2 regions of the Cupriavidus alkaliphilus genome follow, and region 2 is predicted to be linked to the other one. Evidence: predicted binding sites of a transcription regulator. Region 2 holds the regulator's gene; the other holds the start of a gene.
What was found. The regulator NrdR, encoded in region 2, represses ribonucleotide reductase genes. The targets are predictions, from matches to a motif close to CACNANATNTNGTG.
Positions count from the first base shown of each region.

Region 1: a site for NrdR is predicted at 2,628-2,641, ahead of FHX60_RS00355 (ribonucleoside-diphosphate reductase subunit alpha). Genes of this name have one in related genera too.

Region 1 is NZ_JACHWE010000001.1:74,474-80,224, forward strand. It holds gene FHX60_RS00340 (sensor histidine kinase) at 1-100, shown strand, start outside; gene FHX60_RS00345 (sigma-54-dependent transcriptional regulator) at 124-1,755, shown strand; gene ampD (1,6-anhydro-N-acetylmuramyl-L-alanine amidase AmpD) at 1,752-2,360, shown strand; gene FHX60_RS00355 (ribonucleoside-diphosphate reductase subunit alpha) at 2,867-5,751, shown strand, end outside.
Region 2 is NZ_JACHWE010000001.1:531,902-537,652, forward strand. It holds gene FHX60_RS02565 (pilus assembly protein) at 1-1,382, shown strand, start outside; gene FHX60_RS02570 (type IV pilin protein) at 1,388-1,846, shown strand; gene nrdR (transcriptional regulator NrdR) at 1,862-2,326, opposite strand; gene glyA (serine hydroxymethyltransferase) at 2,481-3,728, opposite strand; ZMP/ZTP riboswitch at 3,853-3,978, opposite strand; gene ybgC (tol-pal system-associated acyl-CoA thioesterase) at 4,144-4,548, shown strand; gene tolQ (protein TolQ) at 4,545-5,228, shown strand; gene tolR (protein TolR) at 5,290-5,733, shown strand.

The sequences.
Region 1 (5,751 bases), 460 kb from region 2:
CATGCTGGCCCCCACCGCGCGCGATACACTGCCGGCCAAGGCCTTCGTGCTGACGCTGCGCATCGAGAGCGCCGAAGCCGCCGCGGCGGCCGCCGTCTGACCCGTCCTCATTCCGCCATCACAATGCCACCCCGAATGTCCCGCGCGCCCGATCCCATCCTCGTCATCGACGACGAGGCCGACCTGCGCGAACTGCTGGACATCTCCATCCGCCGCATGGGCCATGACGTGGTGCTGGCCGGCTCGCTGGCCGAGGCGCGCGACAAGCTGGCGCAGGGTCGCTACAGCCTGGTGCTTACCGACATGCGCCTGGGCGACGGACTGGGCATCGAGATCGTGCGCCAGCTGTCGGCCGCGCCCGAGCGCATCCCGGTGGCGGTGATCACCGCCTACGGCAGCGCCGACAACGCCGTGGAAGCGCTCAAGGCCGGCGCTTTCGACTACATCGCCAAGCCGGTGTCGCTGGAGCAGCTGCGCAGCCTGGTGCTGAACGCGCTGGGCCGCCAGCCGCGCGACAGCGCCGATGCCGATGCCGCCACGGCGGCGGATCAGGCCGCCGACCGCGCCGCCGCGCTGCTGCCGGGCCATTCCGCGGCGATGCAGGAGGTGCGCCGCTCGCTGTCGCGGCTGGCGCGCAGCATGGCGCCGGTGGTGATCAGCGGCGAATCCGGCAGCGGCAAGGAGCGCGCCGCGCGCGCCATCCACGCCACCAGCGCGCGCGCCGCGCATCCGTTCGTCGCCGTCAACTGCGGCGCCATCCCCGAGAACCTGATGGAGTCCGAGTTCTTCGGCTACGTCAAAGGGGCGTTCACCGGCGCCGACGCGGAACGCGGCGGCTTCTTCCAGGCCGCCAACGGCGGCACGCTGCTGCTCGACGAGGTGGCCGACCTGCCGCTGCCGATGCAGGTCAAGCTGCTGCGCGCGCTGCAAGAGCGCCGCGTGCGCAAGATCGGCGCCAGCCGCGAAGACGCCGTCGACGTGCGCGTGATGTGCGCCAGCCACAAGGACCTGGCCGCGATGGTGGCGGCGGGGCAGTTCCGGCAAGACCTGTATTACCGCCTGAACGTGCTGGCGCTGCGCATGCCCACGCTGCGCGAGCGCGGCGAAGACATTCCGGTGCTGGCGCGCGCCATCCTGGACCACCTGGCGGTGCGCTACGGCGATGCGCATCCCAAGCGGCTGTCGCCGGCGGCGCTGCAGCGGCTGGTGGCCTATCCGTTCCCCGGCAATGTGCGCGAGCTGGAAAACCTGCTCGAGCGCGCCTACGCGTTTGCCGAGAGCGAGGACATCGAGCTGGCCGACCTGGGTCAGCTGGACGCCGGCGCCGGGCGCGCCGGGCTGATGCCTGTCCCGGCGCCGGCGATGGTGCCGCAGCCGATGACGCCTTATCCTTACGCGCCCTGGGGCACGGCAGGGGCTGCTGCCGTGCCGGCCGTCGCCGCGCCTGCGCCGGTTCAGGCCGAGCCGCCACCGCCGGCCGTGCCCGCCCACGCCGCGCCCGAACCCGCCGGCGACCCCGCCGAGCGCGCCTGCCGCGGCATCGTCTTCCCGATCGACCTGCCCGCCAGGCTGGAAGCCGTCGAGCGCGAGCTGATCCTGCAGGCGCTGGCGCAGACCAACTTCAACCGCACCGCCGCCGCGCCGCTGCTCGGCCTGAACCTGCGCCAGCTGCGCTACCGGATCCAGCAGCTGGGCATCCGCGAAGCCATGGACGCCGCCGACCGCGGCGCGGTGGAAGGCGAGGGCACGCCATGACCGCGCCCGCGTCTTCGTCCTATCTGCCGGGTGCCGACGGCTGGGTACCGGCCGCGCGCCGCGTGCCGTCGCCCAATTTCGATGCGCGCCCGGACGGCATGCCGGTGGACCTGGTGGTGCTGCACAACATCAGCCTGCCGCCCGGCCAGTTCGGCAGCGGCGACATCGAGGCGTTCTTCCAGAACCGGCTCGATCCCGACAAGCACCCGTTCTTTGCCACCATCCACCAGGTCCAGGTGTCCGCGCACTTCCTGGTCACGCGCACGGGCGAGCTGGTGCAGTTCGTGCCGTGCACGCAGCGGGCCTGGCATGCCGGGCAGTCAGACTTCTTCGGACGCGCGCGCTGCAACGATTTTTCGATCGGCATCGAGATCGAAGGCTGCGACGACCTGCCGTTCACCCTGGCCCAGTACGACACCGTGGCGGCGCTGGTGCCCGCGCTGATGGCCGCCTACCCGGTGCGTGCGATTGCCGGCCACAGCGACATCGCGCCGGGCCGCAAGACCGATCCGGGCCCGCATTTCGACTGGGCGCGGTTTGCCAGGCAGGCCGGCGTGGCGCCGGGCATGCTGCCCTACCAGTGCCCCGGCGCGGGAGGCACGTGACGGATTCCTAACGTCATTCCCCGCCCTTGGGCGCGGCATACCGGCGCACATGCCCCACGTCGGTGTGGGGCTATCGCAACCTCGCAACAATCAAAAAAATTTTTGTGAAATGTGCAGTTGCGAACGGTCTTCCCGAAACCCTTGCGAGTACTAGGCTTGCGGGCATGTGGCGCTGCCGCACAGCAGCCGGCGTGCCCGAAATAGCGGTTGTCAAGACTGGTCATTCGGATTCCTTTCACTATACTTAGCCCAGTTTTCCGCATCACACACTATATCTAGTAGTCAAACAGGGAAGCCGGCCCCAAGAGCGAGGCAGCAGCCGCGAAATTCGCGTATCGACTGCAAACCTCCCCGCAAGGCCAGCGAATCACAAGAGTCCCTGGCGAAATGTTCACGTAAAGGCAGTCTGTCCGTACCCGCTTGCGAGCCGGGAGGGACGTTCTTTTCGCCGCATTTCGCCAGGGACTCTTTCGTCTCTTATTTCCAGGGTAAAAACAGGAGTTCTCATGCAAACGGCCCAGAACGAAATCACCACGGGTGGCGCCGCCGCCGGCGTTGCCAGCCAGGCCTCGACCACGCAGCAGACCCCCAACGCCGCGACCACGAATTACCCGGATCACAAGATCATTCGTCGCAACGGTGCCGTGGTGGCGTTCGAGCCGTCCAAGATCGCCGTCGCCATGACCAAGGCCTTCCTCGCCGTCAATGGCGGGCAGGGCGCCGCCAGCGCGCGCGTGCGCGAGATCGTCGAGCAGCTGACCAACAACGTGGTGCGCGCGCTGGTGCGCAGCCGCCCGAGCGGTGGCGCCATTCATATCGAAGACGTGCAGGACCAGGTTGAGCTGTCGCTGATGCGCTCGGGCGAGCATGAAGTGGCCCGCGCCTACGTGCTGTACCGCGAGAAGCGCAAGGCCGAGCGTGCCAGCGCCAGCGCCGAAGCCGTGGCCCGCGTGCAGGAAGGCGGCATCAGCATCAACGTGACCGACGCCGGCGTGACCAAGCCGCTGGACATCGTCGCGCTGCACGCCCTGATCGACAACGCCTGCTCCGGCCTGGGCGATGCGGTCAGCGCCGAGCCGATCCTGAAGGAAACCCTGAAGAACCTGTACGAAGGCGTGCCGATGACGCAGGTGTACGACTCCGCCATCCTGGCCGCGCGTACCCTGATCGAAAAGGACCCGGACTACAGCCAGGTCACCGCCCGTATCCTGCTGCACACCATCCGCAAGGAAATCCTGGGCACCGAAGTGACCCAGGCCGAGATGGCCACGCGCTACGCCGAGTACTTCCCCAAGTTCATCGCGCGCGGCATCGCCGCCGAGCTGCTGGACGAGAAGCTGGCCACCTTCGACCTGGCCCGCCTGGGCGCCGCGCTGGACGCCGGCCGCGACTTCCAGTTCAACTACCTGGGCCTGCAGACCCTGTACGACCGCTACTTCCTGCATATCGATGAAACCCGCATCGAAATGCCGCAGGCCTTCTTCATGCGCGTGGCCATGGGCCTGGCGCTGAACGAGAAGGACCGCGAAGCGCGCGCCATCGAGTTCTACCAGCTGCTGTCGTCGTTCGACTTCATGTCGTCCACGCCGACGCTGTTCAACTCCGGCACCCGCCGCTCGCAGCTGTCGTCGTGCTACCTGACCACCGTCTCGGACGACCTGGAAGGCATCTATGAAGCGCTGAAGGAAAACGCGCTGCTGTCCAAGTTCGCCGGCGGCCTCGGCAATGACTGGACCAACGTGCGCGCGCTCGGCTCGCACATCAAGGGCACCAACGGCAAGTCGCAGGGCGTGGTCCCGTTCCTGAAGGTGGTGAACGACACCGCCGTGGCCGTGAACCAGGGCGGCAAGCGCAAGGGCGCGGTCTGCGCCTACCTGGAAACGTGGCACCTGGACATCGAGGAGTTCCTGGAGCTGCGCAAGAACACCGGCGACGACCGCCGCCGCACCCACGACATGAACACGGCCAACTGGATCCCGGACCTGTTCATGAAGCGCGTGATGGAAGGCGGCGAGTGGACCCTGTTCTCGCCCGCCACCTGCCCGGACCTGCACGACAAGGTCGGCAAGGAATTCGAAAAGGCTTACCTGGGCTATGAAGCCAAGGCCGCCAGCGGCGAACTGAAGCTGTTCAAGAAGCTGCCCGCGCTGCAACTGTGGCGCAAGATGCTGGGCATGCTGTTCGAGACCGGCCACCCGTGGATCACCTTCAAGGATCCGTGCAACATCCGCAGCCCGCAGCAGCACGTCGGCGTCGTCCACAGCTCCAACCTGTGCACGGAAATCACGCTGAACACCAACGACAGCGAAATCGCCGTCTGCAACCTGGGTTCGGTCAACCTGGTCGCCCACCTGGCCAAGCAGGCCGACGGTTCGTACGCGCTCGACCACGCCAAGCTGCAGAAGACCATCCGCACCGCCATGCGGATGCTGGATAACGTCATCGACATCAACTACTACGCTGTCGAGAAGGCCCGCAATTCCAACATGCGCCACCGTCCGGTCGGCATGGGCATCATGGGCTTCCAGGACTGCCTGCACGTGCTGCGCACCCCGTACGCCAGCGAAGCCGCGGTGAAGTTCGCCGACACCTCGATGGAAGCCGTGTGCTACTACGCCTACCAGGCCTCCACCGAGCTGGCCGAAGAGCGTGGCCGCTACGAGACCTACACCGGCTCGCTGTGGGACCGCGGCATCCTGCCGCAGGACTCGCTCAAGCTGCTGGCCGAAGAGCGCGGCGGCTACCTGGAAGTGGACCTGTCCAGCACCATGGACTGGGACAGCCTGCGCGCCCGCATCAAGCAGCACGGCATGCGCAACTCGAACTGCATCGCCATCGCGCCGACGGCCACGATCTCGAACATCATCGGCGTGTCCGCCTGCATCGAGCCGACCTTCCAGAACCTGTACGTCAAGTCCAACCTGTCGGGCGAGTTCACCGTGGTCAATGACTACCTGGTGCGCGACCTGAAGGAACGCGGCCTGTGGGACGAGGTGATGGTCGCCGATTTGAAGTACTTCGACGGCTCGCTGTCGCGCATCGACCGCATTCCGCAAGACCTGCGCGACATCTACGCCACCGCGTTCGAAGTCGAGCCCACCTGGCTGGTCGAAGCCGCCAGCCGCCGCCAGAAGTGGATCGACCAGGCCCAATCCCTGAACATCTACATGGCCGGCGCCTCGGGCAAGAAGCTGGACGACACCTACAAGCTGGCCTGGCTGCGCGGCCTGAAGACCACGTACTACCTGCGCACCATGGCTGCCACCCACGTGGAGAAGTCCACCGTGTCGCGCGGCTCGCTGAATGCGGTGTCGTCGGGTAGTGATGGTGGTTCGGCACTGGATGCGGCGGCTGCTTCGGCTCCGGCCATGCCGGAAGCGGAAGGCGCCGT
Region 2 (5,751 bases):
GGCATACCTGGCTGGTCGGCGGGCTGGGGCCGGGCGCGAACCGCGGCGGCCCGCTCGCCAGCAAGAGCGCGACCGCGACCGGCGGCGCGCTCTACGCGCTCGACGTGACCGATCCGGAGCGCTTCAGCGATACCCCGGCGGCGGCCAGCGCCACGGTGATCGGCGAGTGGAACAACACGCTGCAGTGCACCGGCGATACCGCGTGCGGCGACAACCTCGGCAATACCTATGGCACGCCCGTGATCCGCCGCCTGCACAACGGCCAGTGGGCGGTGCTGTTCGGCAACGGCCTGGGCAGCAAGAGCGGCTCGGCCGGCCTGTTCATCATGCTGGTCGACCCGGCCGACGGCGCGCGCAGCTTCCGCTATCTCGGCACCGGCTACGGGCCGCAGCAGGATCCGGCCGGCGCCAACAGCCGCAACGGCATTGCCTATGTCACGCCGGCCGACCTCGACGGCGACCACATCACCGACTATGTCTACGCCGGCGACGTGTTCGGCAACCTGTGGCGCTTCGACCTGACCTCGGACAATCCGGACCACTGGCACGCCGGCAGCCGGCCGCTGATGCAGACCGGCGGCAAGCCGATTTCCACCAAGGTGGCGGTGGGCTCGGTGCCCGGCACCGGAACCGGCGCCGCGGCGATGCCGCGCGTGGTGGTGGCGTTCGGCACGGGCCGCCGGCTGGAGCAGACGCAGGGCAGCGAAGCGGCGTTCGAGCCGGGCGGGCAGGGGCTGTATGGGGTGTGGGACTGGGACATGGCGGGGTGGAACGCGGTGGCCGGCGCGCATGCCCGCTATGCGTCGCTGGCCAGCGCCACGCGGCCGCTGGCCAGCGCCAACCTGACACAGCAGTCGATCACCGCCGAAGGGCGCGCGGCCGGCAGCACGGTGACGGTGCGCACGGTCAGCGCGAACAAGTTGTGCTGGCAGGGCTCGAGCGCCTGCGCCAGCGGCAACAACAAGTACGGCTGGCACCTGCCGCTGCCGTCGGCCACGCGCGAGCAGGTGATCTACAACCCGGTGATCGCGTACGGCATGGTGATCGTCAACACCACCATCCCGCCCGGTTCGGCGCTGTCGCAGGCGCTGTCGTGCAATGCCGAAGTGCCGTCGGGCTTCACCATGGGCGTGTCGATGGGCTCGGGCGGCGCGGCCGCGCAGTCGTTCTTCAGCAGCACCAACAGCAGCACCTTCCCGCTGCTGAACAACGGCATCGTCAGCGGCATCGGCCTGAGCGGCACCGGCACGCCGTCGGTGGTGACGGCGAAGAAGCGGCCCTACCTGGTGCAGCAGACCGTGGGCGGCAGCGGCGCCATCACGCAGATCAACCCCGGCGCCAATGGCGCCGGCGCCCGCCTCAACTGGATACGCTTGCGCTGACGACCATGAACCTGCCTGCCTTCCCGCTGCCGCGGCGTGCCGCCGCCGGCTTCACGCTGATCGAGCTGATGATCACGGTGGCGATCATCGCGGTGCTGGCCGCGATCGCCTATCCGTCCTACACGGAACATGTGCGCAAGTCGCGCCGCACCGACGCCAAGACCGCCTTGCTCGACCTTGCGGCGCGCCAGGAGCGGTTGTTCAGCACGCAGAACGTGTATGGCGGCACGCCGGCGGCGCTGGGCTACGCCGGCGCGGCGTTTCCCGTGGCGATCCAGTCAGGCGGCCAGGCGTATTACCAGCTGACGGTGGCAGCGGGCAACCCGGCCACCAGCTATACCGCGACGGCGACGCCGATCGGCGCGCAGCAAGGGGACGACTGCGGCAGCTACACCATCAACCAACTGGGATTGCAGGGGAACACGGGGATGCGCGCCGGCGTGGCGTCGGCGCAGTGCTGGTAGCGGAAAACGCGGGCGTCAGCGCTTGGCGCTGCCGGCGGTGACTTCCGCCAGCACGTCCGAGAATTCGGACACGTCTTCAAAGCTGCGGTAGACCGAGGCAAAGCGGATATAGGCGATCTTGTCGAGCTTGCGCAGTTCGCGCATGACCAGCTCGCCGACCTGGCTGCTGGGGATTTCCTTTTCACCCAGCGCCAGCAGCTTTTCTTCGATACGGGTGATGGCTTCGTCGATGGCTTCGGCCGAGACCGGGCGCTTGCGCAGCGCCAGGCGCATCGAATCCTTCAGCTTGGCGCGGGCGTAGTCCACGCGCGAGCCGTTTTTCTTGACGATGGCGGGGAAGAACAGCTCGATCCGCTCATAGGTGGTGAAGCGGCGGTCGCAGGCTTCGCAGCGGCGGCGCCGGCGCACGGCATCGCCGTCTTCCGACATGCGGGTGTCGAGAACCTGGGTATTGGAATGACCGCAAAAGGGGCATTTCATGCCGGACCACCTTTAGTTGAACCCCATCGCCTTGCCGTGTTGTCGTTCTGCGGCGGCGGGGCGGGTTGGCGAGACCCGCGGCCCGCGCCGGGGGTGGCGCGGACCGCGGAGCTGCCGGCCGCCCATGCGCGTGCGCGCGGGCGGCCTGTCAGCGTCAGCCGTAGACCGGGAAACGCTTGGTCAGGGCCGATACCTGCTCGCGCACCGCGGCGATGTTGGCGGCGTCGTGCGGGTTGTCCAGCACGTCGGCGATCAGGTTGCCGACGATGCGGGCTTCTTCTTCCTTGAAGCCGCGCGTGGTCATGGCCGGCGAGCCGACGCGGATGCCGGAGGTGACGAACGGCTTTTCCGGGTCATTCGGAATCGCGTTCTTGTTCACGGTCAGGTGCGCCTCGCCCAGGATGCGCTCGGCTTCCTTGCCGGTGATGTTCTTGGCGCGCAGGTCGACCAGCATCACGTGGCTCTCGGTACGGCCCGAGACGATGCGCAGGCCGCGCGCGATCAGGGTCTCGGCCAGCACCGCGGCGTTCTTCACCACCTGCTGCTGGTATTCCTTGAACTCCGGGGTCAGCGCTTCCTTGAACGCCACCGCCTTGCCGGCGATCACGTGCATCAGCGGGCCGCCCTGGATGCCGGGGAAGATCGACGAGTTGATCGCCTTCTCGTGCTCGGCCTTCATCAGGATCACGCCGCCGCGCGGGCCGCGCAGGCTCTTGTGGGTGGTGGTGGTGACGAAGTCGGCGTGCGGCACCGGGTTCGGGTAGACGCCCGCGGCGATCAGGCCGGCGTAGTGGGCCATGTCGACCATGAAGTAGGCGCCGATCGACTTGGCGACGCGGCCGATGCGCTCGAAGTCGATGCGCAGCGCGAAGGCCGAGGCGCCGGCGATGATCAGCTTGGGCTTCTTCTCTTGCGCCAGCTTTTCCAGCGCGTCGTAGTCGATGTCTTCCTGGGCGTTGAGGCCGTAGCTGACCACGTTGAACCACTTGCCGCTCATGTTCAGCGCCATGCCGTGGGTCAGGTGGCCGCCTTCGGCCAGGCTCATGCCCATGATGGTGTCGCCCGGCTTGAGCACGGCGAAGTACACGCCCTGGTTGGCCTGCGAGCCCGAGTTGGGCTGCACGTTGGCGGCCTCGGCGCCGAACAGCTGCTTGACGCGGTCAATGGCCAGCTGCTCGACGATGTCGACGTACTCGCAACCGCCGTAGTAGCGCTTGCCGGGATAGCCCTCGGCGTACTTGTTGGTCAGCTGCGAACCCTGCGCGGCCATCACCGCGGGCGAGGTGTAGTTCTCGGAGGCGATCAGCTCGATGTGGTCTTCCTGGCGCTGGTTTTCCTGCTGGATGGCGGCGAAGACCTCGGGGTCGATCTGGTCGATCGTAAAACGGCTGCGTTCGAACATGGCGAAACTCGTCTGAAAAAAAGGGAATCCGATTCAGGCATCGGGGGTAGGGCGCGCGGGGAAGGCTAGCGGCGACCGGCACCGGCGGCTTGGGGCCGTCGGCGCAGGGCGCACCCTGCTTCCCATTCGCTGCCCAGGCGAGCGGCAGGCATGACTCGCGTCAACGCCATGGCGTATGGAAACTTCACGCCAGAGAACTTGCGCTTCCTCGTGGTAGTGCCCACTGACTTCGCCAGTCGCGCAAGATGGAATGGTTGCGCGCAGTGTAGCGCGAGGCGGCCGCCCGCCGCAAGCCGTGGACCCGCCAGCCAAGCGCTGGCAAGGGCTGGCGCGGGCCTGGCCAGCAACTTGCTGTTGCAAAGTCGTCCTGCGGGTTTACACGAAACGGGTATCGCTCTCCGTTACAATCGCGGCCATGACAAACTTTGTCTGGACCCTGCGGGTGTACTGGGAAGACACCGATGCAGGCGGCGTAGTGTTCTACGCCAACTACCTCAAGTTCTTCGAGCGCGCCCGCACCGAGTGGCTGCGCTCGCTCGGCATCGAACAGCAGGCGCTCGCCGACCAGGCGGGCGTGGTCTTCATCGTCCGCAGCACGGCGGTGGACTACAATGCGCCCGCCCGGCTGGACGACCAGCTTGAGATCCGCACGCGCATCGACCGGGTCGGCCCGGCTTCGGTGCAGTTCACCCAGGAAGCCTGGCGTGGCGAGCTGATGCTCGCGACCGGCGCGATCCGCGTTGGCTGCGTCGACAAAAGCACTTTCCGTCCCGCCCCGATCCCCGACCCCGTTCTAGCCACCATCAAGTCAGCACGATGAATCCCGTGACCGTCACGCAAGACATGTCGATCGTAACGCTGGTGCTCCACGCCAGCGTGCTGGCACAGGCCGTCATGGCGCTGTTGCTCGTCATGTCGCTGTTTTCGTGGACCTATATCTTCCGCAAGCACCTGGCGGTGCGTTCGGCGCGCACCCAGACCGAAGGCTTCGAGCGCGACTTCTGGGCTGGCGGCGACCTGCAGGCGCTCTATAACAGCGCCGTCAACAACCGCCACAACACCGGTGCGCTGGAACGGATCTTCGAATCCGGCATGGGCGAGTTCCTGAAGGCGCGCGAGCGCGGCAACGAGGCCGGCGCGCTGCTCGACGCCGCCCGCCGCGCCATGCGCGCGGCCTACCAGCGCGAGATGGACGTGCTGGAATCGCATTTGCCGTTCCTGGCCTCGGTCGGTTCGGTGAGCCCGTATATCGGCCTGTTCGGCACGGTGTGGGGGATCATGAACGCGTTCCGCGGGCTGTCGAACGTGCAGCAGGCGACGCTTGCGTCGGTGGCGCCCGGCATTGCCGAAGCACTGGTGGCGACCGCGATCGGCCTGTTCGCCGCGATCCCGGCAGTGATCGCCTACAACCGCTATGCCACCGAAATCGATCGCCTGGCGATCCGGTTCGAGAGCTTCATGGAAGAGTTCCTGAACATCCTGCAGCGGCAGACCCGCTAACCGTATTCCCTATCAACGGTCCGGGCGGTGAGTCCGGGCCGGCGTTTCCAGGAGTCCTGCAATGGCAGCCATTCAGCGCCGCGGCGGCTCGCGCCGCCGGGCCAGCGCCGAGATCAACGTCGTGCCGTACATCGACGTCATGCTCGTGCTGCTGGTCATCTTCATGGTGGCCGCGCCGATCGTCAGCCCCGCCACCGTCGACCTGCCCACCGTGGCCAATGCCACGCCGCAGCAGAAGGCGCCGCCGATCGTCGTCACCGTGCATGAAGACGGCCAGCTCACCGCGCGCGGCAAGGACACCGCCGGCAATGCCTTCGAGCGCAAGCTCGACAAGCAGGGCCTGCTGGACTTCGTCCACCAGCGCCAGAACGAGAACCCGGACCAGCCGGTGGTGATCGCCGCCGACCGCGCGGTCAAGTACGAGGCGGTGCTGGACGTGATGTCGATCCTGAAAGCCGACGGCGTCAAGCGCGTGGGCCTGATGGTCAAGTCCAAGACCTCCTGACGCATTGAAGCGCCTATC